Regions from separate parts of the Anaerospora sp. genome, predicted to be linked through region 2. Evidence: riboswitches for the same ligand, from Rfam matches in the RefSeq annotation. Region 2 holds a riboswitch; each other region holds the start of a gene.
What was found. A riboswitch is a leader RNA that binds a small molecule or an ion and turns the genes downstream of it on or off. The one in region 2 is predicted to bind cobalamin.
Positions count from the first base shown of each region.

Region 1 (8,224 bases), on a different contig from region 2:
ACCGTATAAGACTGCTGGTTGACCGATGAAAATGTTGAGTCGATGGCAACGCTTGTTTGCGGTGTCATCATCATCATCATTTCTCTCGTTACCTCCCGTTCAAGCGGAGCCTCCTGCCATTCGTCACCCAATAGTTTTTTAAGCGCATATGTATAAATACGACCGCCCGTCATATTTTTTGCGCCTGGCCCTTTGCCCCGGTCGACTAACAATACTTCCCGCCCGGCTTTTGCCAGCTGATAAGCAGCTGCGCTGCCTGCAAGTCCGGCACCAATGACAATAACCTGAAATTTTTCATCTGCCAAAATGTTCACCCCTCCAAAAATAAATAAGATTTCTAGCAGAACTTTACCATTTCACGTCATAGCGTGAAAAATCTGTAATTTCATTATGCCACAAACATATTTGCTATTCAATGAAAACAAAGCCGGTGGTTGCTATGTAATAAGAAAAGCCAATCACTCCAACTTTAATTTACCTAAAGTTGGGAGTGATTGGCTTTCGTATGAGCCGGCTATCCAGTTATTTAAGAGCGGCTCAAATCCACTTTCTCCAAAGGGATCAGTTTTGTCTTTTTCACATATTTATAGCCTAAGTAAGCTGCTAAAAACACGGGAATACCAATATACGATACGGCTACACCATACCAGTCAATAGTCCCGCCTAAAAAGGCATTGTAATTTTGCCCAATTATGACGATAGAACAAAGGGCAAAGGCAAACAACGGTCCGAAGGGAAACCATTTAGCCTTATACTTCAATTCGCTTAAGTCCCTCCCTTGTTTAATGAAGGCCCGCCGGAATCTGTAATGACTAATGGCGATTCCCAGCCAGGCGATAAAACCAATTACACCAGTTATATTTAACAGCCAGGTGTAAGCGGTACCGTCACCGACAAGCGAGGTTAGAAAAGCAAGTAATCCGAAAACAGTTGTTGCATAAAGAGCGTTAGCCGGTACTCCCCGCTTATTCACTTTGCCAAAAAGCTGTGGCGCTTTGCCTTCCTTGGCCAAAGCATACAGCATTCGCGAGGATGCATACAAAGATGAGCTCCCGGCTGAAAGCACCGAAGAAAGAATAACTGCATTCATAATAGATGCAGCCGTTCCTAAGCCTGCACGGGAAAACACTAATGTAAAAGGACTGACAGCGATGTTCTCTACATCGTTCTTCAACAAATTTTCATCCGTATAGGGCAGTAAAAAACCAATAATTAATAAAGCTCCAATGTAAAACAGCAAAATGCGCCAGAATACAGTATTAATAGCCTTAGGCACATTTTTTTCCGGTTCTTCACTCTCACCAGCAGCAATTCCCACCAGTTCCGTCCCTTGAAAAGAGAATCCTGCGATCATAAAGATACTTAATATCGCACCAAATCCGCCCACAAAAGGAGCTTCTCCGGTATGCCAATTGGCAAAGCCGGGTGATGAAGTGTTGCCAAAGCCGAGAAGCACGGCAACACCAACAAATAAAAAAACGACAACTGTGATTACTTTAATCCCGGCAAACCAGAATTCACTTTCACCGTATGCGCGGGTAGATAATAAGTTCAATATAAACAGCATGACTAAAAACAATCCACTCCACACCATGGCAGGAATATCCGGAAACCAGAATTTCATAATAATAGCTCCGGCAACTAACTCCACTGCCAGACAGGAAGCCCAGTTCAGCCAGTAATTCCAGCCTACGGCAAAGCCTAGCGCAGGATCAACAAACCGGTTGGCATAGGTGCCAAATGCCCCGGAGACAGGCAAATAGGTAGCCATTTCTCCCAGGCTGGTCATCAAAAAATAAACCATAATGCCAATTACACCATACGCGAATAAAGCTCCGCCTGGCCCTGCCGTACTAACAGAGGCACCGCTGGCGACAAACAAGCCCGTACCAATAGCACCGCCGATTGCAATCATATTCATGTGGCGTGCTTGCAGGCTTCGCTTTAACTCACCCGTTTCTGTGTCTATTACATGGGGATTGCTGCTGATTTGGTTTTTTTCAGTTTTTAAATTGCTGCTCATAGGATTCACTCCTTTTTTACTTTTCCAGGAAACGGAATTTTATTACATTAAATACGAAGTCTATTCCACGATCGTCCCCCGCTTCTTCCCCAGCGTCTGAATTCAGAATACTTCTTCTATCTGCAATCAGCGATTATAAAAAGGAAAAAGGCTCCAGAGAAAACTCTGAAGCCCCCTATATCCTATGGTGCGGGAGACAGGAATTGAACCTGCACGCCGTAAAGCGCTAGATCCTAAGTCTAGTGCGTCTGCCAGTTCCGCCACTCCCGCATGTATGAAGTCAGCAATTGCGAGCTTCCAGAGAATTTTCCTTTCCTGGAGGCGATCACTTGATGTGATCTCACGCACCTGACATAAGAATATTACCATAAACAATATCCCTTCGTCAAGCGTTTTTTTCTGTGCATGCTGACTTTTTTTCATTATTTTTTTCAGTTACAGGTTTTCCTCAATATTTTTCTGCCCCATCACCTAACCGATGCGCTCATTTTCACCGCTGGCCATTGCTTGGCAGCTGAGTAGCTGCCTGCAATCAGCAACTTCCAGGGATATGAGCTAAACGGAAAAGCCTGCACTTAAATATGCTTAATTCAGACGAAATTTAACTTCTACCGTAGTAATACACACTACCGGCTGCCCATTGGCGGAATCGCGGGCAGGCACAAATCGCCACCGCTCAACCGCTTTTACTGCAGCCTCATCTAATTCGTTTCTCCCTGAAGAACCTACAACCCAAACATTGCTGGGCTTGCCATTCTCCATGATTTCCATTTTAACGGTTACACTTCCTTCTACTCCATCGCGCCTGACACTTTCCGGGTAACGGGGCTCTACTTTCTGCAAAATCCGGGGAGGCGAAATGAGACCTTTTGTCGCGCTGCCGGTGCCGCCGCCCGAACCTGCTCCTGAGCCTGATCCAGAACCGCTTCCTGCAAACTCACCTCCGCTTCCAGTTCCCTGCGACGAGAACCTATTAGCTGAGCTCGAAAACGCTTGAGCAGCTGCCTCAGTCTCCGTTATGACCGATTCAGCTTCTGCGATCTCTGCAATTACCTGCTGTTTTACTGGTACAGTCGTCTTCATAACCATTTCCTGCTGTGGCACCGTCTGACTAGCCGCCAGTGCCGGACTGCCTGGCGCAGAGCTTTCCTGCATTCCGGGATCTGCAATTAGATCCAGCTCCACCACAACAGGCTCGGCCACCGGAATCGTAAAGATATGTGCCGCAAACCAGCCAATACAAATGATCAGCCCTATATGTATAACAATAGAAAACGCCAATGCCCGCAGCCATTCATTACGTTTGCTCATACTGCTCACCTTGCCTTAGCTTCTGTGGCAATAGCAATTCTGCGAATACCTGCCTGTTTTAACTCATCAAGTACAGCCACAACCCGGCCATGCTCCGTATGCCGGTCTGCCCGGAGAACAACCGCTAGATCCGATTTTCGTGCAACTTCGATTTGCATCCGTTTTGCCAGCACCTCTACAGGGAGTTCTTCCTGATCAACAAGTACTTTGCCAGTCTCCGTTATTGTCACCGCAATCGGTTTCTCCAAGTCTGTCTGCGCAACAGCAGCTTGCGGCAAATTGACGGGAATTGACTTTTGTTCTACCATATACAGCGTGCTCATCATAAAGAACACCAGCAGGAAAAAAATAATATCAATCATGGGAATAATCATCAGCTTAGGCGACCGCTCCAGTCGTGAACTGCGCAGCTTCATTACTCATCACCTGCCACACTGTCTAGAAAAACAGAGCAGGCTTGCTCCATATCGGTTACGACGGCATCAAGCCGATGACTGTAATAACTATGTACAAGCAGAGCCAGAACAGCTACACACAAGCCTGCCGCTGTCGCAACAAGCGCTTCCCCCACACCGCCGGTAATGGCCATTGGCTGTCCTGATTTCACATTAAACACGCTGAAGGACTGAATCATGCCAACAACAGTCCCTAATAATCCGAGCAATGGCGACAAAGTAACAATCGTATCCAGATAACCAAGGTTTCTCCGCAAATTAGCAGCCTCAAGCTGAGCCGCATTTTCTAACGTACTTTCCAGCTTGCTGGTATATTTTATCCTTGTCAGACCGGCAAGCAAAACTTGCGAAACAGCCCCTTGGGTCTGCGTGCAAACCGCAGCTGCCCCCGGCCAGTCCGCGGCCTTCAGTTTGGGTTTGAGAGCTGCCAGCAGCTTTTCCAGCTCCGTATCAGCACTGCGATAATAACGAAAACGTTCAACTGCTATAGCAACCACAAACAGCGAACACAGGAGTAGCGGATACATAACCAGACCACCCTTATTAAATAACTCAAAAAAACTCATCTTTCATTCTCCTCTCGTACTGTGCAAAATGGAAATGACGGATATAAGCGAAACATCCGGCAAAAACATAAAAACCTTCCTGATCAGCCCAGGAAGGTCTAGTTATTAGAGAAATCTTCAGATAGAACTGGCCGGAAAGCCAAGAAGGAAAATCGCTCTAGTAATCCCCTTCCCATCGCTCGTGGGTATGACGGTGATTGTTAAACAGGCAGTTCTCCTGGCTTTAGGATCATCACTTACCCAAACCTTCCCAAGACTTTTCGCCTCAGTGGTATCTCTTGGGTTTGCTCCCCGTTACAGTGGCGGGACCGCGCCGGCTTTACACCGGTCTTCCCTATTAAGCCCCGCAGGGCACCTATTTCGCTCATGAAATTGTATTGATAATAGCACTATTTATTGATATTTGTCAAATCTCTTTTAAATCTGACGATTTCTACCAAAGCAATTAGTGTCTTGACAAAGTTAAATCTTAGTTTAGCCAGCGTAGATTTTTTCGCACTGCTGCGTTGTCGTCGCCTTACATATTCTCGATATGCGCGGACTCCTCCGCCTTGCATTGCAAAAAAATCTACACTGTCTAATTCTAATTCACAACTTTGACAAGACACTAGTTTTCTACCGGAAATGAATCTTTAATAAAATCGATAAATGCTTTTAATGCATTCGATAGATATTTGTCTTTACGCCAAACAAGTCCTGTTTGAATATTAAGGGGATGTTCCAAAGGGCGGCTGCTAATATTGGTCTGTTTTTGGGCAACTACATCAAGCAAAAAGGAAAGTCCAATCCCCTGTTCCACTAAATTAATAATGGTTTGTACTTGCCTTGTTGAAAAAATAACTTTTGGTGCAAACAAATGCTTTTTACATTCTTCCATAATAATCTGCCGGTTATAGGTATCTTCCTGCAGCAAAATAAACGGTTCATCCTGCAGCGCTGCAATCGGTATTTGCGACAAAGCACTCAACCGATGTTCATGAGGCAGACATACGACAATTTGACGTTGAACAACAGGCATTGTTTCCATTGCTGTTAACTGATTATCAAAAAGAACGCCAAAACCAATATCCAGCTTGCCCTGCTCAAGCAGCCGCAAAATGGAAAGCGTTCCCTGCTCGACAATTGTCAATTCAAAATTCGGATACAAACTTCGGAATTTACTGAAAATGTGGGGGAACAAAAATACACCAATCATCGGTGGAATTCCCACTTTAATTGATCCCGTCTGCATAGTACGGTAATCCTGCATTTCTGAAACGGAATCATTAACACGTCGCAAAATATCATTCACATGCTGTAAAAATAAATTGCCTTCTAATGTGAGGCTTAAACTCCTTTGGCTCCGGTCAAATAAGGGTACTTTTAACTCTTCTTCCAGCTTCTGCATGGCAACCGTAAGCGACGGTTGGGTTAAGTGCAATACCTCGGCAGCTTTCGTTAAACTGTTTAACTGGCTTACGACTTGAAAATACTTCAAATGTCTGAGTTCCATAGTGAGTCCTCTCCTCATTTAAACAATCCCTTGAGTTTTACGGGAAGGGTTTTCATTATAAGAGAGACCAACTTGATTGCTCAAATAATCCCCTTCCCATCGCTCGCGGGTCAACAGCGATCGGCTGTATTCAGTTGTAAACCTGCAACTATGTCCAACCCTTCCTCTAGTTAAAAAATCCAGAAAAGTCCGACACTAAAATAACCCTCCCTGAGTTCTACAGGAAGGGTAAGTATTATAAGAGAGATCAACCTGAATAAGCCCCCGGCGCAAAATACACCGGAAAAGATTAATGCTCGAATAATCCCCTTCCCATCGCTCGTGGGTCAAACGGTGATCGTCAGATAGGCAGTTCTCCTGGCTCTGGATCATGGCGCGCCCAAACCTTCCCAGGACGTTAAGTCCCAGTGGCATACTATTGAGTTTGCTCCCCATTACAGTGGCGGGACCGCGCCGGTCTTTAACCGGTCTTCCCTATTAAGCCCCGAAGGGCACCTACCTCATTATGAAATTACATCCTAGTAGAAGGATCAAGCTTAGGATAGCATCTCCTGCCTTATATTGTCAACCATTCTTATGTAATTTACTTATATTTGTACCCCAGTACTATTATTTCTACGCTCCCTGGATAAAGCAGGAACGGAAGTAATAAAACAGTAGCTTTAGTCTATACCGGACTTTAGAGCCTGCTGCTGGCACAAAAGATTATTTACCCAGCCGTTTAAGGAAGTATTTAGGAATTCGTGCACCAGGTATTCAGGCTGTACATAGTCCACAATACGCCGAGCTTCAGACGTGCTAAAGGGTAAGTGCTGATCAATTTTCATAACATGGCTCATAATTTGTTCAATCGTCAAATCGGATGAGGCTTCTTCGTTTCTTGTATTGTCAATGTATTCTCCTGATAAGGAATGATGGAGATGAATGCCTTTAACATATCGCTTGTTATCGCCTAATTGCGATAAAATATGCAAAATATATGCAACGCCCTCTTCCTGCGTTCGCAATCGTGAGTTTGTATTCATTAAGTGACCTGTATCCAACATAATGCCAACATTAGCATGCCTTACGCCTTCAAGCAAAAATGGTACCTGCTTGCTGTCAGTCAGCGTGAGTCCGGGCCACCACAGGTTCTCAAATAACAAGGTTACATTCTCCGGTATTTCACTGGCAAGTTCATTAACCACTTCAATTGTCGCTTCAATTACTTCGCGATCAGAAGCATTGAACTTCCAGTTATACAACTCAGACAAACGGGCATGACTGACATGATAGACCAGGTACTTGGCGCCTGACTGAACAGCCAACCGAATATTCTCCCTGTATATAGCAAGCCAGGCTTCCCGCGTCTGTCCGCCGTAATAGGCAGCAATTGCTGCTTCATTAGGAAATTCGCGCAATAAGGCTTTTCGGTCTCCCCTCCAAAAATCCAGCCAGTTCGGCCAAAAGCGGAGATGCACTCCCTGTATCCATTCCCGTCTGTGAACATGCCGGTCCCATGGAGCACAAAACATCATTTCCAAACCATCAAGATGGTGGTGGTTTAAAAATGCTTCCAGACAAGCCGGACTGTTATGAATCATTTCCATATCAGACGAAAAATTCGATAAATTTACGAGTTCCAGCATCTTGTCACTCACCTCCAGCAGTTCCAAAGCTTGCTCTGTCATATTCTGACTCCGTTCAGCCCGACAATGGGCAGTTGTAAGTTTTATCTCGTTATATACAGGCAGCGCCTTCAAACAATTAAAATAACCCTCTCCGCGCATGACAGACAGGGTTACTTATCGTTACTTCTTATGGCATTTGTGTCCAGGCTGCTGCATAGCATCTCTAAGGTGCTGTACATAAATATCCTGAATCGCTGCATTCTCGCCTAAGCCATATAAATAAGCTTCTACTTCAAAGCCAGCTGCCAACAATTGAGATTTAGCTGAATCAGGCTCATCTCCCGCCATATCATTTTGGGCATGATCACCTGCAACTAACATGAACGGCAGGAGTGCCACTTTGCGCACTTGCTGCTTTTGCAGTTTTTCAAGCACATTATCTAATGAAGGAAATCCTTCGACCGTATAAACATAAGCATGTTCCAAACCGGCTTGCTCCAGCTTCATTTGTAAGACAGCATAAGCAGCATTGGCAGGATGAACTCCACCATGTCCCATGAAAACAATTGCCTGATCTTTTTCCAGCTTTGCAAGCTGATTTTTCACCGCATCAATAACAATAAGATAGTCATCAGGCTTCTCTTCCTGGCCCATATAGAAAAGCAAGGGCCGTCCAATTACAATGCGCTCAAATGCCTTGTCTTTGGCATGAGCATACTCAACAACAATTTTCTTAACCTTGTCATATTCTTCGCCAGCTACAATAT
Region 1 is NZ_DALZUO010000002.1:122,088-130,311, reverse strand. It holds gene RTR76_RS02615 (FAD-dependent oxidoreductase) at 1-305, opposite strand, end outside; gene RTR76_RS02610 (amino acid permease) at 527-1,921, opposite strand; tRNA gene RTR76_RS02605 (tRNA-Leu) at 2,209-2,293, opposite strand; gene RTR76_RS02600 (energy transducer TonB) at 2,609-3,334, opposite strand; gene RTR76_RS02595 (biopolymer transporter ExbD) at 3,340-3,750, opposite strand; gene RTR76_RS02590 (MotA/TolQ/ExbB proton channel family protein) at 3,750-4,355, opposite strand; cobalamin riboswitch at 4,545-4,729, opposite strand; gene RTR76_RS02585 (LysR family transcriptional regulator) at 4,963-5,847, opposite strand; cobalamin riboswitch at 6,177-6,361, opposite strand; gene RTR76_RS02580 (TIM barrel protein) at 6,510-7,517, opposite strand; gene RTR76_RS02575 (sirohydrochlorin cobaltochelatase) at 7,638-8,224, opposite strand, start outside.
Region 1: linked by a shared signal. The riboswitch ahead of RTR76_RS02585 (LysR family transcriptional regulator) and the one ahead of nikB (nickel ABC transporter permease) in region 2 are both predicted to bind cobalamin.

Region 2 (8,224 bases):
ACATATAAGGACCGGTGCCTATGGGTCCTTCCTTGGCAAAATTCCGTGCCGGTTCAGCCGTTACATCTACGATTAAAAAGAGTGGATCAGCTAAAAATCCGGACATATTTGGTTCCGGTTTTTCTGTAAGGATGGTAAGAGTTTGGCCTTCCGCCTTCATTTCTTTATACTTAAAAAACGTTACTGCCCGCTTATTCTTGGCAAAAGTTCTTTCCAGTGAGGCCTTAACCGCAGCCGCATCCATCGGCTTGCCATTTGAGAACTTCACACCGTCTCTGATTTTAAATGTCCAGGTCATATGATCTGCGCTGATCTGCCAGCTTTCCGCCAACCACGGCTGTACATTCATTTTTTCATCAAATTTAGCCAGACTTTCTCCAATGCCATAACGCATAACAACCCAGCCAAAGTAATTTTCGGTTGGTTCCAGTGAATCCGCAAAGTTGGTTACCCCGATTTTCAGAGTCTTGGTGTCAGCTTCCTTCTTACTACCGCCGCCGCACCCCGCTATAAAGACCGCAGCCAGACATATTATCATAAGTACCAAAGATAACTTTTTTAATTTTTTCAAGTGATCGCATCCTTTCCATCTGTGTTTAATTAATTTGATCGCTGAGGGTCCATGATATCGCGCAGGCTGTCTCCCCATAAATTAAAAATTGTTACTACTATCAGAATTGCAGCCCCCGGATAAAGCATCAGCCAGGGAGCTGTTTGAATATGCTGCCTTCCCTCATTGAGCATCAATCCCCATTCCGGCATAGGCGGCTGTGCGCCAAAACCCAAAAAGGACAACCCGGCTAATTCCATGATCATTGTGCCGATATCCATTGCCGCGGTGACAACAATCGTTGGCAGGATATTAGGTAAGATATGGCGCCAGAGAATATGGATCGGTCTTGACCCGCTTGTTACCGCCGCAGCAATGAAGTCACGCTGACGCAGCTTCAGCGTGAGACTGCGCCCCAAACGGGCGTACTTAGTCCAGCTCACCGCTGCCAATGCTAAAATTGCATTAACGATATTGCCTCCCAGCATGCCGGCAATAGCAATAGCCAGCACAATGCCCGGAAAAGCCAGCATCATATCGACAATACGCATAAGCACAGTATCAACCTTGCCACCCATGTACCCTGCCACTACGCCGATAAAAGTTCCCACTACCGTTATAACGGCAACCAGCGACAGCGTCATCATCAGCGAAGTACGCGCCCCATAAATAATACGAGACAAACAATCCCGCCCAAGCTTATCCGTTCCGAATAGGTGGTCGTCAGAAGGAGCCTGCAAGGACTGCCGCATTACCGCATCAAACGGATCGTAAGGAGCCAGCCAGGGTGCAAAAACTGCAAAGCTAAGAATTAAGAGTACCAAAAATGTATAAAGACAAAATAAAAATTTATCCTTTGTCAAATTCCTCACTCAGCGCCCCCCTTTCTTCAGCCGCGGGTCAAGATACGTATAGGACATATCGACAAGCAGATTAATTCCCATATACAAAACAGCAATCCAGAGTACAAAACCCTGTACGAGAGGATAATCACGCATCTCAATGGCATGTACGGCCATTTTGCCAAGTCCGGGCCAGGAGAAGACCATCTCAATAACAGCCACGCCGCCCAGCAGCCAGCCAATTTGCAGGCCGAGAAGCGTAATTAACGGCAGGCATGCATTCGGCAGCACATGGCGCCAGAGAATTTTGTACATGGGAAATCCCCGTGTCCGTGCACCAGTGATATAGTCCTGTCCCAGTTCCTCTAAAACCGCTGTACGCACCTGCCGAGTATATTTAGCAGCCATTGCAATGGCCAGCGTCAGTGTAGGAAGTACCATCCTGTCAAATGATACTTCTCCGCCTGCTATCGGGAACAATCTCAGCTTCAGTCCCAAGACATACAACAAAATAAGCCCTACCCAAAAGCTCGGCATGGATACGCCTAAAAATGAGATCCCGCGAATCAGATAATCCAGCGGCCGGTTTCGATAAACTGCCGCCAATATCCCTCCCGGAACTGAGATCAGAAGCATCGTCACCGTAGCTGAGGCTGCGAGCGCCATCGTTCCCGGCAGACTTTGCCAGAGACGGTCTGCTACCGGCATTTTTGCCGAATACGACATGCCCATGTCTCCCTGCAGAACCCCTGAGAGCCAACGGAGATACTGTACGTGAAACGGCTTGTCCAGTCCCAGCTGTGCCCTCGTCTCTGCAATCGTTTCCTCTGAAACAATGGTATCCGCTACCTCCAGCAACATCTCTACCGGATCACCCGGTGACAGAAACATCAATGAAAATGTAAGCAGACTGACACCAAAAAGAGTAATAACCATCTGCAGCAATCGATGCACAAGCTCTTTTCCCTTCAAATCATCCTCTCCTCCTTTAAAAAAAATAAAAAATCCGCATAGAATCGTCTTCTTAACAAAAAGAACGGATTCTATGCGGATTTAGGCATGCTGCCCTATATTAAAGCACATTGCGGCCAGAGGTTAAGCAAACGCCAGCGCATACTTGTACCCACATATCCATCTCCTTATCTCGCGTAAGTCAACAATGAATCTTATTATAAGCAGGCTTTCTGGCTCATAGATCATCGCCTTTGCTTCCGTCTTCCCAAAGTTTCCTTCAGTGACATTTTTGAAGCAGGCTCCCTATTTACAGCTGCGGGACAGCACGGGATTTTCACCCGTTTTCCTCTCATCGTTCAACAGCAAATGCTGCCGACACTTATAACGTCTATCAATATGAAATTGTATTATAGATATCATTTATGCTAATTTCATTCATTTCTATTAACCATCAACACAAATGATTATTTGGTACATACTATCATTAAAGGTGATTATTGTCAAATAAAATGCTGGTATTTATCATTTTTTCTGAATTATATTAATAAAATGTCATTTTTTTATTACTTATACCAAGTTTGATGCAAAAGCTGAATTCCATGATCAATTTTCGTAGTGTTTATTCCTCCGAATCCAAGCATGATCAGCCTCTGCCTAGTATCGCTCTCCGTATGGGAAATGTAGGTTTTAGACAATGGGAACAGCCTGATATTTTTTGCAAGAGCCTGCTTAATAAGTTCCTCTTCCGAAAATACGCTGTTTAGCAGCTCCAAAACCACATGAAGACCTGCGCCCTGCCCAATGATGACAGCTTGATCGCCAAAATGACGGTTAACAGCCTGCACAAGCACTTCATGCTTTTTCTTATAAACAGTTCGCATTTTGCGCAAATGGCGTTCCCAGTGCCCCCGCACCATAAATTTGGCTAATACCCGCTGCTCCAATAAAGAAGCGCTACTGGCACTTTCATTAAACAAGTTGCGATATCTGTCTAGCATTCGTTTCGGCAACACCATATAGCTTACTCTAAGCGCAGGCGACAGAACTTTGGAGAATGTGCCGATATAAACGATATTCGCTTCTGGATGAAGGCCTTGCAGTGCTGGAATCGGGCTGCCCTGGTACCTAAGTTCGCTGTCATAGTCATCTTCAATAATGACTCCGCCTACAGACTCTGCCCAGTCAATTAACTTTAACCTGTTCGCAACAGGCATAATATGCCCAAGAGGAAATTGATGCGACGGGGTTACATAAACCACCGTACTTTTAGAAGACCATAAGGCCTTTAGATCAAGTCCGTCTGTACATACCGGAACAGGTGTAATTGCAAATGAATGATTTTGAAAGACTGACCGGGGAATAAAATGCCCTGGTTCCTCAACCGCCAACAAAGAATGATCGGATCTTAATACCGGCATAATAATTGCGAGACTATCTTGAAGGCCGGAACAGATGATGACTTGCTCCGTTTCACAAATCACTCCGCGTGAGCGAGCAAGGTAGCTGCGAATCTCATTACGTAAGGCAAACTCCCCCTGCGGACTGCCATAAACAGCAAATTGCCGGGGATCTTCCTGCAGGCATTCAACTAACAGCTTTCGCCATATTGAAATAGGAAAGCTCTCCGGCGAGAGGCTGGCTGGATGAAAATCATAGCTGTATGGAGACTGTTTCTGCAACACTTTTTCTTGCAGGTTAGCGGTATGATGAGGTAACGGCTGTGCAAATTCCGAGTCTAACAAGGAAACATAATAACCGCTCTTCGGTTTACTGTAAACATAGCCTTCTGCAAGTAATTGCTGATACGCATATTCCACGGTATTGTGGCTTACAGACAACTCACTGCATAAATTGCGAATTGACGGCAGTTTGCTATGAGGCTGCAAGTCCCTTGCTGCTATTTGATTTTTAATCAAATTATAAATTTTAATATGCAAAGGCTGATCCTGTTTATTATCTAAGACAACCATTACTTTTTCACCTCATGATGCTCATCTACTGCCAGTATAGCCACTAAAAAGCCCTTCGTCAAACTGTCCTGGTTTTTTTATCGCGAATTGCCCCTTTAACCAAGGGTAGATTCCAGTTATACTATCACTATCTGAATAAATGAAAGGGTGTATCACTATGCTTAATGAAAAACTCTTGTCCATTCTTGCTCACCCCGTAGATGGAGCTATATCCATTGTAACAAACGGTACTGACGGCCCTCATCTTGTTAATACCTGGAATAGCTATATAACCGTTACCAGCGAAGATAAGCTGCTAATTCCGGCTTCCGGCTTTGTCAAAACACAGCGAAATCTTAGCTTGAACAACGATGCTACCCTTTCGATTGCCAGCAGAGAAATTGAAGGTTATAGAGGAAAAGGTACAGGCTTTATTGTCAAGGGAACCACCCGGTTCATAACCTCGGGTGAAGAATTCGACCAAATGAAGGAAAAATTCTCATGGATTCGGGCAGTATTGGAAGTAACGGTTGTCTCAGCGAAACAAATGCTGTAAGGTAATATCTGATAGAAAATAGGCCAAGCACTGCCAAAAGCAGTACTTGGCCTATTTTTTATTTGCTCCTCGCCCTGCCCTTATCGTTCCCTTGACAACAAAATAGAGAAATACTATCATTATCTGGTATACCAGATACTTAGCACAATACGCAATTGAAATGAGCAAGGAGATGTTTTTATAATGGCAGCAGCAAAACCAGACTACAAACGCTTTGGCTTTATCCCTCAGCGTCAGCAGGGCCTGCTCCTCATGCGCCTGCGCAATCAAGCAGGTGACATGACTGCAGACGGATTACGCAATTTAGCCGATCTGGCTGAGAAATATGGTAATGGTCAGGTACACTTAACACTTCGCCAGGGAATTGAAATCCCTAATGTTAAGGAGGCGCTGTTTGAGCAGGCACTGCAGGCTATAACGGACGCAGGCTTATCTCCTGCCGTATGCGGCCTGCGCGTTCGTCCTGTTGTTACCTGCCCAGGCAACGCAACCTGTCCTTATGGACTAATTGATACAAAGGTTTTAGCCAAAACCTTAGATGAGCAATTTGTTGGACGCGATTTGCCTGCCAAGACAAAATTCGCAATCAGCGGCTGCGCAAACTCCTGTACAAAGCCTCAAGCTCACGATGTAGGCTTTAGGGGTGCCTCCGAACCGGTGCTGGAACAAAACCTTTGTGTCAGCTGTGGTGCCTGCGTCCGCCGCTGTCCGGCAAAAGCAATGAAATTGGAAAACAAAGCTTTAAGTATTGATTACGAAAAGTGCTTAGCCTGCGGCGTCTGTACTCGCCTTTGTCCCAAGAAGGCGCTCAAAACTGGCCAAACAGGCTATCACATTTTTGTGGGTGGTAAAGGCGGCCGTTACTCCAATGAAGGGGCGCTGCTGACAAAATTCATCGCTGAAGAGAAGCTGACCACTTATCTGAATGCCATTTTGCAGACTTATAAAGAACTGGGCGCCCCGGGACAGAGACTTAGTGCTGTTTTAGCAAAAGAAGGAATTGACCTTATCAGAAGCAGGGTTGAGGAGAAGCTACACTAATTCTGTTGCTTCATGATCACGCAGCTTCAGGCCTTGCAGCAAAGCCGTTTCTGTGTGATCCAAATGAACGGATGCAAGCCTCTGGGCCGATCTAATATCTCTTTCTTCAATAGCGTCCAGTATCTGGCCGTGCTCATGGACAACCTCCTGAGCACGGCCATTCACTTTAAGTGCCCAATAACCAAACCACTGCATTTGAGCGCTTAAATTTTGCAATAACTGCAGCAGCCTGCGGTTGCCGCAAAGCTCGGCAAGCTGAATGTGTACTTTATCTCCGCCAACAAAAGGCTGGATGCTTTCGTCATCAAGAGGTTCCGGCGGAATAAACTGCTGTCTAAGAACGGCTAGCTGCTCTATAGTAATTACAGGTGTAATCAGTTCAAGCACCAATTGTTCATTAACTTTACGGATTTGCATAACATCATGAACATCCTGTGCATGAATCGTAGCAACAGCAACCCCTTTTCTCGGCAGGGCTGTGACCCAGCCCTCTACCTCCAAACGGTGAATTGCTTCCCGCAGCGGAGTCCGGCTGATTCCCAGCTGCTCACTCAAGGCCCGCTCAGACAGCAAGCTGCCTTCCAGAATGTCATGAGCAATAATGGCCTTTTTTATTTCTTCATAGGCGTGGTCCTTATAGGGTAAGGGCTGAATAAGCTTCTTCAAGTGAATTGGATACGCCTCCTCTAGTCCGGTTAATACTACTATATCTAAGCATATTTTGAATAATTTGACAATATATAAGGATTCAACGAACAAGAAGTGGCCCTCTATAGGCCACTTCTTGTTTATCCATTTCACTCTGTCATGGGGACGGTTCCACTGACACAGCTATCCTTCGCACTTTCTCCCGGTTAATTCCTGTCAATTGCGCAATCTGCCTGCCAGATATACCGCCATGCGTAAGCAAAACACGTATTAAATCAGCCGTTACGATCAAATTCTCTTTTTTACAGAGATCTTCAACTGTCCATTGCCGACTACGGAGAAACTCCGCAATAAGATCTTCTGGGGTTTCGCTTGCGCTTTTGGTTGCAGCCACCTCTAGAAATTGATGTGGTTCTTCTTGCAAATGAAATTCACTAAAAAGTTGGAGTGCTCTTTGCTGATTTGGCGAAAACAGGTTTAAGGTTTCTATCATTTCCGGCAGCAAAGCAGTATCTTGCTTATTGCCCATATACCAAGGGTAACTGCTCCAGGGATAATTGATTGTAAATTCGCCTTCCAGCTTCACAGGGTTGTTATGTACATACCGGATAGCACTGAGCAAATAGGACTCATCTTCTATTGCTTCACTGCGAAAACGATCTTGAAACACATGCCCAATACGGCCGTATTTCTTATTAAAATAAGCGGCATAAGTAACACCGATCCGCTTCATAAGTGTCTCTAGTGGCTGATCAACTTCCTGGAAAACCAGATGAACATGATTATCCAGAATACAAAAGGCATATAGACGACAGGAAGAGCTTTGTTTTTTCTGTAAGATAATTTCTGTAAATCTATGTTTGTCTTCATCATCGATAAAAACCGGCCTGCGCTCATTACCACGCAGCATAACATGATAGATACCGGTAGTGCTTTTACTTCTTGCCTGTCTGGCCACTGCTATCACCCTGTTTCATTGTAGCATGGCTCAAATATTTGTGTCAAAGGAACCGTCCCCATGACATTAAAAATAACGCAGGCAAAATTTGCCTGCGTCTAGCTGCTGATTATTGAGTTGCTCCATCTGTTAAAAGCTCAATGGATTGCAAAATATCGCCATTAAAGTTGAGTTTCTTATTGTCATAGATCCAAGCTGCACCATCTTCTATTTTGTGTACTGGTTTACCCCAGCTAAGAAGCACTTGCGCTTTGGTCATTCCTTCTTCTACGTTGCCATTCTCAATTTGGTACCACAGAGTGTGAGACCAGCCTAGACTTGGTCGTGGATCTTCTGTAAACAGGGCTTCTTGCCACGGAGCCGTTTCTGTCCAGGAAGAAGCAGGAATATTAGTCCAGCTATAGGCAATTGGCAAAATAGCCTTTTCACCATTAACGGAAACAACTAGCCAGATCGGCTCATCTGATTGATTGCCTGCATAGACGTCAACAACAGTAGCTGCTCCACCAATAGAAGTAGTAACCGATTTAGGAATTTCTTCTGAACCTGGTGTATACAAGCCTGCCAGTTCTCTAAACTTAGGGTATATTGTCTTACCTAAAAATTGCTGTCTTGCATTTGTTAAGTCAGCTGTTAGTACCAGACCTTCCAACTGCCCCCGCATCGTACGGCCAACCAGCTTTTCACCGGTTTCATCAACTTTCATATAAACCATATATTCTTGCA
Region 2 is NZ_DALZUO010000008.1:133,194-141,417, forward strand. It holds gene RTR76_RS09130 (ABC transporter substrate-binding protein) at 1-571, opposite strand, end outside; gene nikC (nickel transporter permease) at 601-1,422, opposite strand; gene nikB (nickel ABC transporter permease) at 1,423-2,364, opposite strand; cobalamin riboswitch at 2,549-2,744, opposite strand; gene RTR76_RS09145 (PLP-dependent aminotransferase family protein) at 2,910-4,316, opposite strand; gene RTR76_RS09150 (pyridoxamine 5'-phosphate oxidase family protein) at 4,474-4,851, shown strand; gene RTR76_RS09155 (4Fe-4S binding protein) at 5,035-5,892, shown strand; gene RTR76_RS09160 (GntR family transcriptional regulator) at 5,884-6,558, opposite strand; gene RTR76_RS09165 (transposase) at 6,698-7,498, opposite strand; gene RTR76_RS09170 (hypothetical protein) at 7,608-8,224, opposite strand, start outside.

Region 3 (8,224 bases), on a different contig from region 2:
TTTGCAAATCATGGGAAATAAACAAGAGTTTTTAGGTTATAAGGATCGTTTTGAGCTAATGATTGGCGAACTTGACAGAACGAATGCCATCATTCGTGAATATCTTTCTTTAGCTAAAAATAAAATGTTAGAATTGAAGCATCATGATTTAAACAACAGTATCACATCCTTATTGCCTTTATTGGAAGCGGATGCAATTGCAACAAAGGCGAGTGTAACACTATCGCTTGCTAACATTCCTCAAATATTTTTAGATGAAAATGAAATTCGCCAATTATTATTAAATCTTGTTCGTAATGGTTTGGAAGCAATGCCGTCAGGCGGCAATCTTCATATTAGTACCTATGTAGATAACGAACAGGTAGTTTTATCAGTGGCGGATCAGGGAAGTGGAATACCTCTTCATATATTAGAGAATTTAGGAACCCCATTTTTGACGACTAAAGAAACTGGAACAGGTTTAGGATTACCTGTATGTTATCGCATTGCCGCAAGGCACAGTGCTATAATTGAGGTTGAAACAACAGAAACGGGAACTACATTTTTTGTTCGCTTTAATATTTCAAAGCTTCGTATAGCTTAGAAGAAGCTGCTTTAAAAGCTCTCATTCCTTAAAGGATAAGGAATGAGAGCTTTTTATTTTTCGATTAATAAAGTTAGTCGAAAGAGGTACAAATATCTTTTTCTTTTATCTGTCACATTGATACATTTTTCTACAAAAAGGTGTAGGATTTGAGCAAAATTTCCCGTATCCATTCTAATAGAGGGGAGGGAGTTATTATGAACATAATATAATTTTTTTTTAGACTGTTTTTTATTAAATTTTTAAAGGAGAGGTATTGTATGATAACAAATTTACCCGAAAAGATAATAGGTTTATCGTCCGATCAAGAATCCAGCATACAAATTGGAATTGCTGCAACTGATGCTGAGAAAGAAAAAATTTTTCGCCTGCGATACGAGATATATGTTGAGGAAATGAAGCGGCAACCCAATTTAGCAGATCATCGCAGTAAACAGCTAGTAGATGAAATTGATAAGTGGGCGATTCTCCTTTATGCAAAAGTTGGACCCGAATATATCGGAACGATGAGAGTAAATATTGGATCAATTGATGAATTTCCTTCGGATTTGGCTAATGTCCTTCTAATGAATAGATTCCGGCAATTTTGTAATACGAGTGGTAATCCACTAGTGGCCTTCAGTTCAAAGTTAATGGTTTCTAAACAGTATCGAAATTCAGCGGCGTTACATTTACTCTCCGCGAAAGGGTATGAGCTTTATTGCAATCACCATGTACGTTTTAATTTTGGTGGTTGCAATTTTTATTTGCTGCGTCTTTACGAGCAAATCGGCTGCCGACGGTTTGGAAGGAGCTTTGAAGATCCCGGTTATGGTTTGCTTCACCCCTTTATTCTACTGGTAGATGATATTAGCCACTTAAAAGCGGTGCGATCTCCCTTTTTTAGAAAAGCTCGTAAACGTGAAGGTTTAAACAGCGCTGCAACTGATTGGTTTTTTAATGAGTTTCCCGAAGCAGCAAGTATGATAAACAGCCAACTAGTAACAGAAGGAGAGCTTTGGGACATTGTAACTAATTACTTTCGTGCCAGCGGTTCGCCGGAAAGCGTTATTCCAGTGCTGCGGGGGTTATCCGAAACTGAAGCAAGTATATTTTTGTTTCGTTGTGGAGTTATTGTTCAATGCCACGATAAAGACCGGATCATTACTCGAGGCTTAATTAGTGAAGAACTAAACATTTTACTGTCTGGTAGGATAGTGGCCTCCAAACATCTGCTTCAGGATAAAATTTTGATTTTGCCTGGACAGAGCTTTGGAGCTATTGGGTTATCAGGCCCAGCTATTCAGCAGATGGATTTCGAAGCGGCTACACCAGCTGAAATAATGGTAATATCACGGCAATATTTCCGGAAATTCAGCGTGGCTTATCCGGATATTGCTAACACAATACTGCAGAATTTGAAAATGTAGAAAAAGAAAATGCTATTAGGAGGAGATTTTACATGAAGAAAACCGAGTTATTACTTGTGAATAGCTATGCCCCGCGTCAGAGAATTGCTTCAGATGCTGCATTGGAGAATGGCCTAGCAGTTCTCAGAACTTATTTAGCGGATAGAGGTCATACGGTTGAGGTAGTTGACGATCAACGTGTTACTGCTATGACGAAAGGAGTACCACAGTGGTGCTTGAAATTACTGCAGTTTATGGTTGGTTTGCAAATGAAAATCTACAATAAGAAGATAAAATCTTTATGGGTAATGGTTATGCTGCTTACATGGCCATTACAGTCGCTATCACTCTACTACCGCCGGGAATTTATGAACAAACGAATTAATGATATTATCCAGGAGATCAAAAAGAGTAAGGCTAATTTTCTAGGAATCAAGGTATGGTATGGTGATGCATTTGTATGGAGTAAACTGCTAGCCACCAAGGTCAAAGAAGCGTGCCCCGATACAATTATTATCGCTGGTGGCCCGCAGGTGAAAGTTTATGGAGAACATATTTTATTGGATGAGTTCTTTGATATTGCAATCATGGGCCCAGGAGAAGAAGCATTGGAAAAAATGTTGATGCTGCGTCAAAAAAGTAAGGATAAAGGTGAATTTTTAAAAGCTTTTCACACAGAAATTAGTGTATCTAAGTTAATAAAAACGGGGACCTATAGCACAGTGTGTTGCCTAACTAAGAATGTATTTGCGACCCCCAAATACCGAAACGAAGATTTGCAGGGTAAAATCTTTTTCCATACACTAGTTGACGGCTTTGGCTGCTCTTGGAACAAATGCAACTTTTGCTCTCATACCAGACAAAATAGTACGTATCAATCGCGCCCTATCGAAGAAATTGTCGACGAAATTGAAGAAATGGCCCGGCAAGGTATTTCCTTCTTTCGTTTTAGCAGCTCCGAAACTCCCGTTGAACATGGTAAAAAAATTGCTGAGGAAATACTGAAACGAAACTTGAATATTAATTTTTCTATGTTTTCCAGAGCTGCAAAAGTGACACCCGCATTATACGACGCATATTACATAATGATTAAAGCAGGGTTGAGAGCGGTATTTATGGGGGGAGAAACAGGGCATGACCTTATTAACGAAAAGGTGATGAATAAGGGCGTCCGGAGTAAGGATATTGTGGATACCATTAATTGCATTAAGCTGGCATCCTCTGCGGCTAAGAATAACTGCCGTGTAGGCTTATCTTTGATTTATCCCTGCCCGGTGGTAGAAGGGGTTACACTGGAAGAAGTATTCCGGGAAGATATGCGCATTATTCAAGAATCTAATCCTGATACGGTCATTGTTAACCCTCCCGGTATGTTTCCTGAGACCGAGTGGATGGAAAACGCAGCTAAGTATGGATTTAAGGCTGAAGAAAACTTTGTTGTTAATTTTATGAAATATGAGTACTCAATCTATAAGCCTGTCGAACTATGGGAGGAGTTAGGTTACTCTTTGCAAGAAATGAGTGGGGCTGAGCTTTTAAAAGAAACAGGTCGGTTAAAACAAGAAATTGTGAAGCTCGGTATTCCTACCGACATCTCAGATGAATATCTTATGATGACTGAGGCAATCGGCTACAACACCAGATTAGATCTGTTGCAGTTTAAAAGTAAATCACTGCAGGATATTATGTCAGGAAGTACAACTTACATGGAGCAAATTATCGAAAAAATCAATCAGAAGAGCAGGCAGATGGCTCAGCAAACAAAAATTAAATAACGAATTAGCTCCAGGGGATCAGCTATGCAGTAGCTGATCCCCTTATTAAATAGGTTGTCCGACGAAATAACGCTGAAGTTCTATTGCTGTTTATTGTTAAATGGCGTATTATTTATCAAAGAAACATTCCTATTTTGGTTGCCCGATCTTATTCTACAGGCAGTGACCGGGATAATTATCACATGAGGTGACGACTTGAAAAAGAAGATACTTTATTTTCTATTGCTGTGTATCGCAGGTTTTCTTATAGCAGGCAGTTATTTTTACAATGCCCCCGATGATGTATCAGCGGGTATTCCAGTATTGAATTATCATCAGGTTGAAGATAACGCTAATAATCCGTTAGCGCTGAGCGTTAAAAATTTTGACAGGCAGATGGCATATTTAGCTGATAAAGGATATACGGCAATAACGGCAGACCAATTGTTTGCCTACCTTTACCAGAAGGGGAGCCTGCCGCCAAAGCCTGTGTTGATCACCTTTGATGATGGTTATGCCGATAATTATACAAATGCTTACCCCATCATGAAAAAATACGGTTTTACTGCAATTATATTTTTAATTACGGATGTTGTTGGACACGACTCGTGGTATATGAACTGGGATCAGGTGAAGGAAATGCGGCAGTCTGGTTTTCAGTTTGGCTCACATACGCTTAGTCATGTGCCGCTTGCTGAAGTTTCGCCGGAAGAAGCGAAGCATCAGCTTGTAAAATCCAAGGAAGGCATTGAGTGGCGGCTGGGTGATCCGGTGCATTATCTGGCGTATCCCGGAGGCTCTTACAATCAACAAGTAAAAGACGCTGTTACGGCAGCTGGATACAAGGCAGCATTTACTGTCGATTTTGGTAGAGTAAATCATAATAGTGATCCTCTAGAATTAGAGCGGGTTCCTATTTTAAAATCCCGTGGAACCTTTGTGGATTTTTATTTACGCTTAAACTTCACTAAAATGATTGAACTTGCTAAAGAGCTTAAGAACTCTATAAGAAATAAATAGGAAATTGTTGTATGCCATAAAATGCCGGAATTTGTAAAGCAATGGTATAGTTTGCAATAAGTTTATTGACATTACTGAAATCGGTGAGTATAATGAAAACTAATTGAACATCGTTGAAGTAGGTGCCCTTTGGGGCTTAATAGGGAAGACCGGTGTGATGCCGGCGCGGTCCCGCCACTGTAATGGGGAGCAAACCCAAGTTATACCACTGGGACATTTGTCTTGGGAAGGTTTGGGTAAGCAATGAGCCAGAGTCAGGAGAACTGCCTATTTGACAATCACCGTTTACACCCACGAGCGATGGGAAGGGGATTAATGTGCAAACAGCTTTTGCTATGCATATCTAACCTCCCAGTAATTGGGAGGTTTTCTTGTTGATTGGGGTGCATTCGACGCAGGTTTATTTGGATGTTCATGGGTGAAATCTGGACAAACATACGTGGTAAAGGAGTGCGGTCAGATGCGTAATTGGATGAAAGCCTGTTTAGGTGTAATGATGGTCGGAAGTCTAGCAGTAACCGGATTATTCGGCGCTTCCCGTGTAGAAGCTGCAAGTGCAGCAGGAGACACTAAAAAAGCAATTGTAGTTGTTAGTTTTGGTACGACTTTCCCTGACTCCCGCAAAGCAAATATTGAGAGTGTGGAAAACAAAATCCAGAAGAACTTTCCTGACTACGAAGTGCGCCGTGCATTTACTTCCAAAATTGTAGTAAAACGGATCGGCGAAAATGAAAAGATCCAAATAGACAGCCTTGAACAAGCTTTGGACAAGCTGCAAAAAGAAGGTTTCAAAGAAGTAGTAATTCAAACTACTCATTTAACTCCTGGTGAAGAATATGACAAAAAAGTTATTGCTGTTGTATCCAAATACAGCAAAGCTTTTGATAGACTCGTTGTAGGACGTCCTGTGCTGTTCTTCAACGGTGAAAATGGCAAGCCTGATGACTTTGCTATTGCTACTGACGCATTGAGACATCAATTGCCTGTGCTGCAGATGCCTGATCGCGTAGTTGTCTTTATGGGACATGGATCGCCTCATCAACATAATCCTGCATATGCAGCTCTGCAAGACCGCTTTAAAGCTGCAGGTTTGAATGTTTTGGTTGGTGTTGTTGAAGAAACAGATCATCCAAACCTGGAAGATGTTCAAAAGGCATTGGAAGAAAGCAACTATAAAGAAATTACATTAATGCCCTTGATGCTGGTTGCCGGTGATCATGCGAATAATGATATGGCCGGTGATGAAGATGACTCCTGGAAAAGTACCTTCATTAAAGATGGCTTCAAGGTAAAGACATACATTCATGGCTTAGGGGAAAATCCTTTGTTCCAAGATATTTATGTACAGCATGTACGGGATGCGATTTACGGATTATAATCCGTCCTGTTCTAGTAAAACCAATATTGCACTTTCCCAACAGTCTCAGGCTCCGAAGGGGGCTTGAGACTGTTTATGTGCTTTTGGGAGAATCGCTGAAAATAGAAAAATAAAACACATTTGGCTAACGGAGGTAATTATGTCTGGAATATTTTATGGTGTAGGTGTTGGACCCGGCGATCCCGAACTTTTAACAGTCAAAGCAATTAATGTAATTCGCGAGGCAGATATTATTATTGCGCCTAAAACAGAGAAAAAGGAAGATAGCGTTGCTCTGGAAATTGCGAAGCCCTTTTTAAAAGAGAACGTAGAGATTGTAAAATTAGTTTTTCCGATGGTTTCTCATGATGAGACGCTTGCCACAGCCTGGGAAAATAACAAAAATACGATTAGCGAGCTGCTCGCTGCCGGTAAAAAGGTTGTATTCCTCACGCTAGGTGATCCCATGTTTTACAGCACTTATATTTATGTTTTCCGATTACTGGAAAACTGCGGTTACCCGATTGAAACGATTCCGGGAGTTACTGCTTTTTGTGCAATTGCGAGCAAATTGGGCTATCCAATTGTTGAAGGAAACGATATTTTGAGTATTATTCCGGCGACGATTGATGAAGCCAAATTGGAAAAGGCCCTAGAGATGGCTGATAATGCCGTCATCATGAAGGTCTATAAAAACTCCGGCGAAGTGATAGAAAAACTTCAGCATCATGGATTAGCTGAAAATGCGGTAATGATTAGCCGCTGCGGACTTGAAGATGAGCAAGTTATACATAATTTGCAGGATATTGGTGACCAAAAGATTAATTATTTATCTACGATTTTAACGCGCAGGAACAAAGTTTAGACAAAGGGAGGTGCTACAGCCTTGAAATTAAGTATGGGTTTCAGGATGATAGCAACCTTGATACTGCTTACCTTTTTGGTCGCAGGCTGCGGCGGACAGCCAAATCAGAGCTCGCCGGGGAAAAGTGGGCAACCGGCTTATCTGACTATAAAAGATGATATGGGACGCACGGTCTCTTTGGCTAAAAAGCCGGAGAGAGTGGTAGTATTGTCACCTTCCTTTCTCGAACTGCTATATGCCGTAGACGGGAAGGCAGTTGGCCGCCCTACCTCAACTGCTAAGGTTGGTATTGAGGCAGAGAAGCTGCAAGCTGTTCCTGAAGTAGGATTTGTGTACAATGTTAATGTTGAGAAGGTAGTTTCCCTGCAGCCTGATCTTGTTATTGCGATGCAGGGGCTCCATGAAAAGCTGATTCCTATCTTGGAGAGTAGCAACATTCCCGTTGTTATTCTAAAATATAAAACGTATGATGATGTATTTGAGAAGATTGCTTTAATGGGCGAGATTGCAGGCACAAAAGACAAAGCGCAGACGTTAACACAAAGTATGCAGAGCAAACTGCAGGATGTCAGCAAAAAACTGCCTGATAAGACTACGAAGATTGCAATTCTCCACGCGACAGCGAAAAGTGTTACCTTAGAGCTGGAAAATAGTATCGCCGGCAATACTGCTAAGTTCCTGCGCTTGAAGAATATTGCCGCCGGCAGCAGACCGATAGACGATGGTGCCGATAATGCGCCATACAGTCTGGAAAAGCTGGTAGAAAATGATCCGGATATGATCTTTGTCGTTACGATGGGTGATGCTGCCAAAATTGAAAAGACAATGCGCGATGATGTAGAAAGCAATCCTGCCTGGGCAACTCTCCGGGCAGTGCGTGATAAGAAATTGGTATTTCTACCGTCTGAGCTTTTTTTATTAAATCCTGGACTGAGAACTCCGGAGGCGGCAGCGTATATGGCTAAATTGGTATATCCAGAGATCTATGCCCATGATTAGTAACGTAAAAAAGCTAGTGAATCGATCGGCTGACAGCCGGGAGAGAATAATTTGGCGTATGCTGGTTCTGTTTGTCTTTGCCCTTATTGCACTTAGCGGAATGGTCATTGGCCTCATGAAAGGTGCTGTAAATGTTCCTGCTTCGACCATTGTTCAAGCGATTGTGACAGGCGGGGCTGGTGTACAGGAACAAATTATCTGGAATATTCGCCTGCCGCGTATCCTGGTAGGCGCTTTGGTGGGCTTGAATCTTGCTTT
Region 3 is NZ_DALZUO010000019.1:23,483-31,706, reverse strand. It holds gene RTR76_RS14555 (ATP-binding protein) at 1-583, shown strand, start outside; gene RTR76_RS14550 (Crp/Fnr family transcriptional regulator) at 844-1,992, shown strand; gene RTR76_RS14545 (B12-binding domain-containing radical SAM protein) at 2,025-3,746, shown strand; gene RTR76_RS14540 (polysaccharide deacetylase family protein) at 3,942-4,745, shown strand; cobalamin riboswitch at 4,849-5,031, shown strand; gene RTR76_RS14535 (sirohydrochlorin cobaltochelatase) at 5,206-6,123, shown strand; gene cobI (precorrin-2 C(20)-methyltransferase) at 6,263-6,967, shown strand; gene RTR76_RS14525 (ABC transporter substrate-binding protein) at 6,989-7,966, shown strand; gene RTR76_RS14520 (FecCD family ABC transporter permease) at 8,025-8,224, shown strand, end outside.
Region 3: linked by a shared signal. The riboswitch ahead of RTR76_RS14535 (sirohydrochlorin cobaltochelatase) and the one ahead of nikB (nickel ABC transporter permease) in region 2 are both predicted to bind cobalamin.

Region 4 (8,224 bases), on a different contig from region 2:
ATACTTCATACTGCCGCTGACAGCAGCATTTTTTGGCAAAATCCCCAGAATCGCATGGGCAAGCAAGCTCTTGCCGCTGCCTGATGATCCAGCGACCGCCACAATTTCTCCAGCCTTAATACTCAGGTTAATATCGGAAATAACCTGAAGCTCGGTTTGCCTGAGTCCTTTATCATACATGCGAAATTTGACAGCTAAATTTTGAATATCCAACACCGGAGCAGTATCGTTGGTTTTCATTGTACTCCTCTCCTATTCCTGGGCGCTTGCCGGATTCAGCAGCCTTTGCAGGTTTTCGCCAATTCGGTCGAACAAAAGTACCATCATAAGCAGCGAAGCACCGGGCAGGACTGTCAGCCACCACATACCGGCCGTCAGATACCGCATCGATTCGGATAGAATAATACCGACTGCCGGTTCACGCGGCAACAGTCCAAATCCCAAAAAAGTAATGGACGCTTCATGTAAAATAGCATGAGGGAAAAGCAAAATCAAGCCGACAATATACTGGGGCACAACATGGGGAAGGATGTGTTTTACGGCAATCTTCCAGCGGCTTGTCCCCAGTTTCCGGGCGGCCAGCACGTACTGGGAATTGCGTACTGCCAATACTTCCGCCCGGATTACCCTTGCCAGTATCGGCCAGTGAGTCAGTGCTACTCCCATCCATACACCAAACATGCCTTTGCCCAGTACAAAGGAAATAAGCATTAATAGAATCAGGTGAGGAATCCCCTGCATTAAGTCCACCAGCCACAGAATAAAGCTGTCGACCCTGCGGCCCATGGTAGCTGCCGCAATTCCCATCATAACGGCAATCAACGAACTGACGGTAGCAGCCAGCAGCCCGATCCACAAGCTAATCGATAGTCCCTTTACGGTACGCATAAACATATCGCGGCCCATCCAGTCTGTCCCAAAGGGATGCACCGGCGATGGCGCCAGATTCTTCTGCTGAAACTGCGGTGCATAAGCGGATGGATCTAGCAGCACTCCAGCAGTCGCAATCACCGCTAAGATAAGCACCGCGCCGGCAATAGCGGCCAGCGTGCGCGTACGGAGATTGAACTGCCAATAGGATGTACCCTTGTGAACAGTCTGGCAACTTATATTACTCATGCGGTATCCCCTCCCTGATTTGCGGATCAATCACTGGGTACAGCAGATTGGCAATCAAATTGCCGGCAAAGACAAAAAATCCGCTGCACAATGCAATACCCAAGAGCAGAGGCAAATCCAGTTTTGTTCCGGCAACAACGGCCACATAGCCCAACCCCGTATAAGAAAAGACCTTTTCTGCCAACACCGAACCGCCAAACAGCTCACTGATTGAGGCAAACTGTAACGTAACTGCCGGCAATAAAATATTGCGTAAGCCGTGATGATACACAATCTGCCATTTCGTTTCACCGCGGGCGGCAGCAAATAGCGCATAGTCACTGTTCAATACATCAATTAATTTTTGCCGGGTGTGCAAAGCGATCTGGGAAATTCCCGTAACCGATAAGGTAAGTGCCGGCAGTACCAGATGGTATAAGCGGTCGCCGAACGTAACCGCTGCCGTCTCTTTCCCGATAGGTGTACCCAGCGCAATTGGGAACCATCCCAGCCATACGCCAAATACCATCAAGATTAACAGTCCCAGCCAAAATACGGGCGCAGATGCAATGAGCAGACAATATACCTTAATAAATTTGTCTACTCTCGTGTGTTGACAAGCAGCTGCAGCAACACCTAGAATAAAGCCGAAGAAACCGGAAAAAATCCAGGCAACCCCCATCAGCATGAGCGAGTTCGTAAAATGAACCCGTATGACTTCCGTCACCGGCTGCTGGTAATACATAGATGTCCCCATATCGCCATGGACCAATGCACTGACCCATTTGCCCAGCCTTTCCAGGGGCGGATCATTCAGACCCCAGTATTCGGCAATAGCCGCTCTTTGCTCTAGCGATACAGGATTCTCGGCCGTAACATAGGCTTCCATCGGATCAATCGGCGATGCTTGTACAAGCACAAAAGTTACAAGAATAACTGCCACCAGCAACCCGATACCCCGCACCAATGTCCGGCCTATATATGTGATCATAGGCATGCGAAATTCCTCCTCTCAGACAAACCCCGGCCCCGGAGCAGACAGCACTGCCGCTTCGGGGCTCATTGCAGGTTTGATTTCATCTACTTTTTCCAGGACCAGTCCATAATATTGCTGATCACGACAAACCCGTGATCATGGGGATGCCATTTTTGTTTACCAAGATCCAGACCATCGCGGACAAAATACAGATGGCTGATGTTCATGAGATAAATATATGGAGCATCTCCCAGAACACTGCCGCCAGTCTGGCCGTCCCACTGGGCTTTGCGCCAGTTCTCATCAGCTGTCTGATCATCCAGTGCGCCAATTGCCGCATCCAGATAACCATCTACAACCGGATTCTTATAGGCAACAATATTAAACCAGCCGCCTTTAGCCGCAAACCGGCTGTGCAGGGCATTCAGCATATAGATAGGGCTATAAGCACCGCCCCCCAGGAGAAAGGCATCTTTATGCTTATGGTTAACGCGGTCCGAAGAACCAAGTCCATCAGCAATAACATTGATGCCAAGCGCTTTCGCCTGTTCACTGAAAGCCATTGCAATCGATTCACGCGTGGAATCACCGGCTTCATAAACAAGATGAAACTCTGCTTTTAAGCCATTCTTTTCACGAACTCCGTCACCATCCGCATCCATCCAGCCATTTTGCTCCAGCAGTGCTTTTGCACCGGCAATATCGCCGTCTTTCCATTGGATCGCTTTATTCTCCCATGGCAGATAATCGGAAATGGTAAAGACAGGCTGTCCATAACCGTTCAATACATTGTCAATCATTTGTTTTCTGTTTACACCCAGAGCCAGAGCTTTTCTGATTATACTATCGCTGGTAACCGCATTGCCGATCTCATAGCCTTCCCCGCTTTTTTCTCCCGGAGTTTGAACAGGCAGCGAGACGGAGCGGAAGTCAAAGGTTTTGCAGTCAACAATGTTATAACCCGGTATGGCTTTGACGGCCAGTGCTTCCGTTGTTTTTACCACATCCACCTTGCCGGCCTGTGCCGCCGCGTATGCGGCATCATTGTTCAGGAACAAGAAGACAATCCGTTTAAACGGTGCTTTACCGCCATAATAATCATCATTGCGTTCTACAATCAGCTGCTGGCCTCTGTCCCACTGGACGAATTTATACGGACCGGAGCCAATTGGCTGCTGGGCATAAGCTTTACCGTCACCATATAAATGTTCCGGAACAATCCCCAGTGTTGCCACCTGATATGGAAAAATCGACATTGGCTTCTTCATATGGAAAACAACAGTCTTATCATTCACTGCTTCCGCTTTATCCATCTCGGTTAAATCAACGAAACTGGCCGCTTCCTTTGTTTTATTAAAAGTAAAGGCCACATCCTTAGCCGTCAGCGATTTGCCGTCATGAAATTTTACGCCTTCCCGGATAGTGAAGGTCCAGGTCAGGCCATCGCTGCTTACTTTATAATCGGTTGCCAGATCCTTGACGATTTTATTGTCCGGGCTGACATCCAATAACTTGCTTTGAAACAAAGTTCCCCCCTGGGCCCCCCAGCCGGTAACGGGATCAAAGCCCGAGGCCTTTTCACCGCCGATAGCAACAACAATCTCGTCTTTTGCCGTTGCCTGTGTCTTCTCATTTTTACTGCCGCCGCAGCCCGCAGCCAGAAGTATGCTGCCCAGCATAGTAATCACTATTGCTATTGCAAATAATTTCTTATAACTCTTGCTACTCACTTCTTAATCCCCTTCCTCTTTTGCCGTATCAGCGAAGCATTAATTAAAATACATATCAAAAGCTCCGTAATAACGGTGGTCATGCTTACCGGTTAACTTATCCTCCAGATTTTGATACTGCAGCGACATACGGATACCATCCATTACCATATTCTGATACCCAAGCATCAACCCTTTATGGCCGTTTGTCTTGGCTTCACCAACCCCAGTAAAGTTGCCGTAATTGCCAGGCAAGGCATCTTTATCAATATCCCGGTAGGTAAGAGCAATAGCCTGATCATGGGGTACGAGGATGTTGACAAGTCCCTCATAGGAATAAAATCCTGCTTGCCGCTTGCCGCTTACCCAGTTATACGAGACTTGGGCCGCCCATGCATCGGGTGAGCCGGAGGCATCGGATTTTGTGTAATTAAGTACGCCGGTAACCCCTTTTTGTATTTCCCATGAAAGGCCGGTATCCACATAGTTTGCTGCCACTGCTGGAGCATCCGTTTTAAGGCTGCCATCAGCAGAAATATAGCCTACATTATATTCAAAGGATTTTGTGGGTGCAAAATTCAGATTTATCCCTTTTAAATCAGTATTTTTTTCCGGATTGACCCAATAGCCGTCCAGCCTGGTTTTGCCGAACTGATGTTTCAGCGCAACACCGTCAGCATCGCCCTGCAAGGCCAGGGGAAAATAACGGCCAACAGCCAGCGCCATCCGGCCGGCCTGAAACTGATCAATGCCAAAGAAATCTTTCACTTGGATATAGCTGCGGGTAAAGCGCATTTCATTGGATGTATTCCCGTTTTCTGAGCTGCCGCTGCCAAATTTGCCGCTGGCCTGAATACGTGATTTATAGCTCACCCGGTCATTGAAATCGGCGTTGAGGTGCAGCCGCTGCCGCCAATTAAAGGCATTGCTGCCTTCTTGTTTTTTACTGTCCACATCTGAGGCTTCAATTAAAGTCTCGCCGTCAATCGTAACTGACGTTTTCTTTGCTTTCGTTTGTTTTGCCGGCTGCACCGCTTCTTTAGGGAGCTGTTGTTCTGTTTGCACTGTCCGCACGCCAAGCGTATTCAGCTCTACGGCAAATTCATGTGCCAGCCGGTCAATCTTTGCCTTTTGCTGTTTGTCAGCCTGATCATATTTACTCAGTGCATTGGCTAAAAACCGGGCCATTTCATAGCGGGTAGCAACTTTATCTTTGTCATAGGCAGCCGCATCATAGCCAGCAATCAGCTTATCCTGGACCAATGCATCAATTTCAGCATAAGCCCAGTGATTTTGAGACACGTCAGCATACGGGTTTTCCTCTGCTGCAGCCACCCCCATACCCGTCATCAGCGTTAAAGTAAGCGCCGTGATTACTTGTTTTCTTAGTCGTTTTCTCATGTCTTGCTCCCCTCGTCTTTCGAATAATCATCTATGAATGCAAAGCAGGTATGTACTGCTCTGATTATAGAGCTCTCGCCGATAAATAAAACAGCCCTGTCCTTCTTAATAGATAAAAAAGGAAAGGGCTCATACGGTTTTAGCCATTGCAGCTGCCGTTTTAATCCCCTCCCTGTCGCTCGCAGGTCAAATGGTGACGTCATACAGGCAGTTCTCCTGGCTCTGGCTCATTGCTTACCCAAACCTTCCCAGGATGTATATCCCAGTGGTATTATCTTGAGTCTGCTCCCCATTACAGTGGCGGGACCGCACCGGCCTTTAACCGGTTTTTCTATTAAGTCGCATATAGCAACACCTGTTCAATCTATGTAGTTGATAATGTTTTTCAATAACGGTAACTATCTTTATTATAAAGAAAGGAGTTTTTATTTGTAAAACGAAACATATTAATAATTGCTATCGAAATTTTTAATACACTAGATAAGGAGAGCCTTAGTGGATATAGAAGTTTTAAAAACAATGCAAATTTTAACCCAAACGAAGAGCTTTTCAAAAACGGCAGAAATACAAAATATTGTCCAATCAACAGTTAGTGCCCGTATCGCCGAGCTGGAAAAGACATTAGGGCAAAAATTGTTTATCAGAGATAATCAGCGTGTGGTATTGACGCAAAGTGGCCTTATGTTTCTTCCTTATGCCCAGCATATCTTGGAAGACTTCGAAAATGGCAAAGCCCTTTTAAATTCAGCAGCCCTATTTGATGACCGCTTAGTTATAGGAAATGTATATTCAGCAATGCCAAATCTCTTACTCCCGGTTTACCGTGAATATTTGCGCTGCTTTCCCCGCATCTCGGTAAAAGCAGTTGCCGGCCATTCAACGGATATTTTGCAGTCTTTGGTAGACGGCATTATCGATATTGCAATCGTTTATCAGTTGCCAAGAATTCGCCGGTTTACAACATTCCTATGTAATGAAGAAGATTTTGTTTTAATATGTCCTCCCGGTGATCCGCTTGCAAATCAGGTGGAAATGCCGGTTAAGGACCTGGCAAAGATTGATTTTCTGTTTCATAACTGGGGAGGAGCTTTCAGTGATTGGATTGCCCAATTATTGCCAGGAACACGTTGGTTTCACGCTAACATCGGTAATCCGTCTTTTATTGTTTCCCTTGTTGAAGACGGAGCCGGTTCAGCTATTCTGACCCGTTCTACTGTTCAAAAAGCCTTGAACAGAAACTCCGTAATTGAAATTCCCCTCACCGGTTCACCCTTGCCGCCCCGCTGGCAGACGTATGCAGTTGTTCATCCCAAGCGGCTTTCCCGTCAACCGGTTCGGGACTGGCTTGACATGATGAGTAAGCATGGTTTGGCAGCAGTACCTATTTAGCTGATATACTCAAATATTCAGCTTTGTAAAGAAAAAATCTCTAATATAAAAAGAACAGCAAGCTAATAGCTTCCTGTTCAGATCGTCGGCAAAAAGGCACTTTCGCAAAGCGTAAGGCGCCTTTTTAAATTGCGTATGCTTCATTGCATGTTTTTCCTTTGCATTCGCAAACACTCTGTTCAATCGTTAATCATTACGCAAGTTTCATCGTAAGCAAGGGAACTGCAACTGAAAAATTCGCTTCCGTTTTTTCTCGCACATCATCCACTGATACTTCGGGTGCTAATTCCCTAAGAACAAGTCCAGCCTCAACCACCTCAAATACACAAAGATTTGTAATAATCAAGTCAACCACACCTTTCCCAGTCAATGGAAGAGTGCACTTTTTTAAGATCTTTGAAACCCCATCTTTTGAAGTATGTTCCATGGCAACAATCACTTTCTTAGCGCCTGATACTAAATCCATCGCTCCCCCCATTCCTGGTACAAGTTTGCCCGGAACCATCCAATTCGCAAGATTTCCTGTCTGATCAACTTCTAATGCGCCAAGCACGGTAATATCAACATGTCCCCCTCGAATAATAGCGAAAGACATTGCACTATCAAATACAGCACCACCGGGAATGATTGAAACAGGCTTAGCTCCTGCGTTGACCAAATTGGGATTAGGTGGGCCAGTTAGTGGAGCTAAGCCAACGAAGCCGTTTTCAGACTGTAGGATAACCCTTACTCCTTCTGGCAGGAAGTCTGCGGCTAATGTTGGGATACCAATACCGAGATTTACAACATTACCATCCTGAAACTCTTGCGAAACCCGTTTAGCAATTATCGTTTTTGCATCCATCTCTTAATCCCCCCTATCCCTGGACAATCCAGTCAATGAAAATACCTGGTGTCATTACCTGATCCGGATCAATTTGACCAGCTTCTACGATGTTCTCTGCTTCGACGATAACGACCCTGGCTGCCATAGCCATCAGTGGGTTAAAATTGCGGGCCGAGCGCTCAAATATTAAATTTCCTGCAGTATCAGCCTTATACGCCTTTATAAGAGCGACATCAGCTCTTAACGGTTTTTCTAGCAGAAAATCTTTTCCGTCAACGGTTATCACTTCTTTTCCTTCGGCAACTATTGTTCCGATCCCAGTCGGCGTTAATATGCCGCCTAATCCGGCACCACCAGCACGAACACGCTCAGCAAGTGTTCCCTGTGGTAGAAGTTCAACCTCAAGTTCACCCGTGTTCATTTTTCTTCCAGTTTCCGGATTTGTCCCAATATGAGAAACAATTACCTTCTTTAGTAGGCCATCGACCACAAGTTTCCCTATGCCTTTATCAGGAAAAGCCGTATCATTCGCAATAACAGTAAGCTGCTTTGTTCCTTGAGCTACTAGTGCGTCCACAAATACCTCTGGTGTGCCTACAGCAAGGAATCCCCCAATCATAAGTGTCATACCATCTTCTATTTTCTGCATTGCTTGTTCTATTGTAGTAATTTTAGACATGCTATCCTCCACCTATTATAAAATCGAAAAGCTTTAACGCTTTGATCGATTACGTATTTTGGGTTAGCTCATCAGCGAGCTCATCAAGTTGATGAGCAAGAGAACCGACTTGCTGAATTGCGCTAGTCACTTCAACAATTGATGAC
Region 4 is NZ_DALZUO010000012.1:100,242-108,465, reverse strand. It holds gene RTR76_RS11700 (ABC transporter ATP-binding protein) at 1-240, opposite strand, end outside; gene RTR76_RS11695 (ABC transporter permease) at 253-1,119, opposite strand; gene RTR76_RS11690 (ABC transporter permease) at 1,112-2,095, opposite strand; gene RTR76_RS11685 (ABC transporter substrate-binding protein) at 2,179-3,804, opposite strand; gene RTR76_RS11680 (hypothetical protein) at 3,844-5,184, opposite strand; cobalamin riboswitch at 5,373-5,558, opposite strand; gene RTR76_RS11675 (LysR family transcriptional regulator) at 5,680-6,573, shown strand; gene RTR76_RS11670 (3-oxoacid CoA-transferase subunit B) at 6,767-7,417, opposite strand; gene atoD (acetate CoA-transferase subunit alpha) at 7,431-8,078, opposite strand; gene RTR76_RS11660 (methyl-accepting chemotaxis protein) at 8,128-8,224, opposite strand, start outside.
Region 4: linked by a shared signal. The riboswitch ahead of RTR76_RS11680 (hypothetical protein) and the one ahead of nikB (nickel ABC transporter permease) in region 2 are both predicted to bind cobalamin.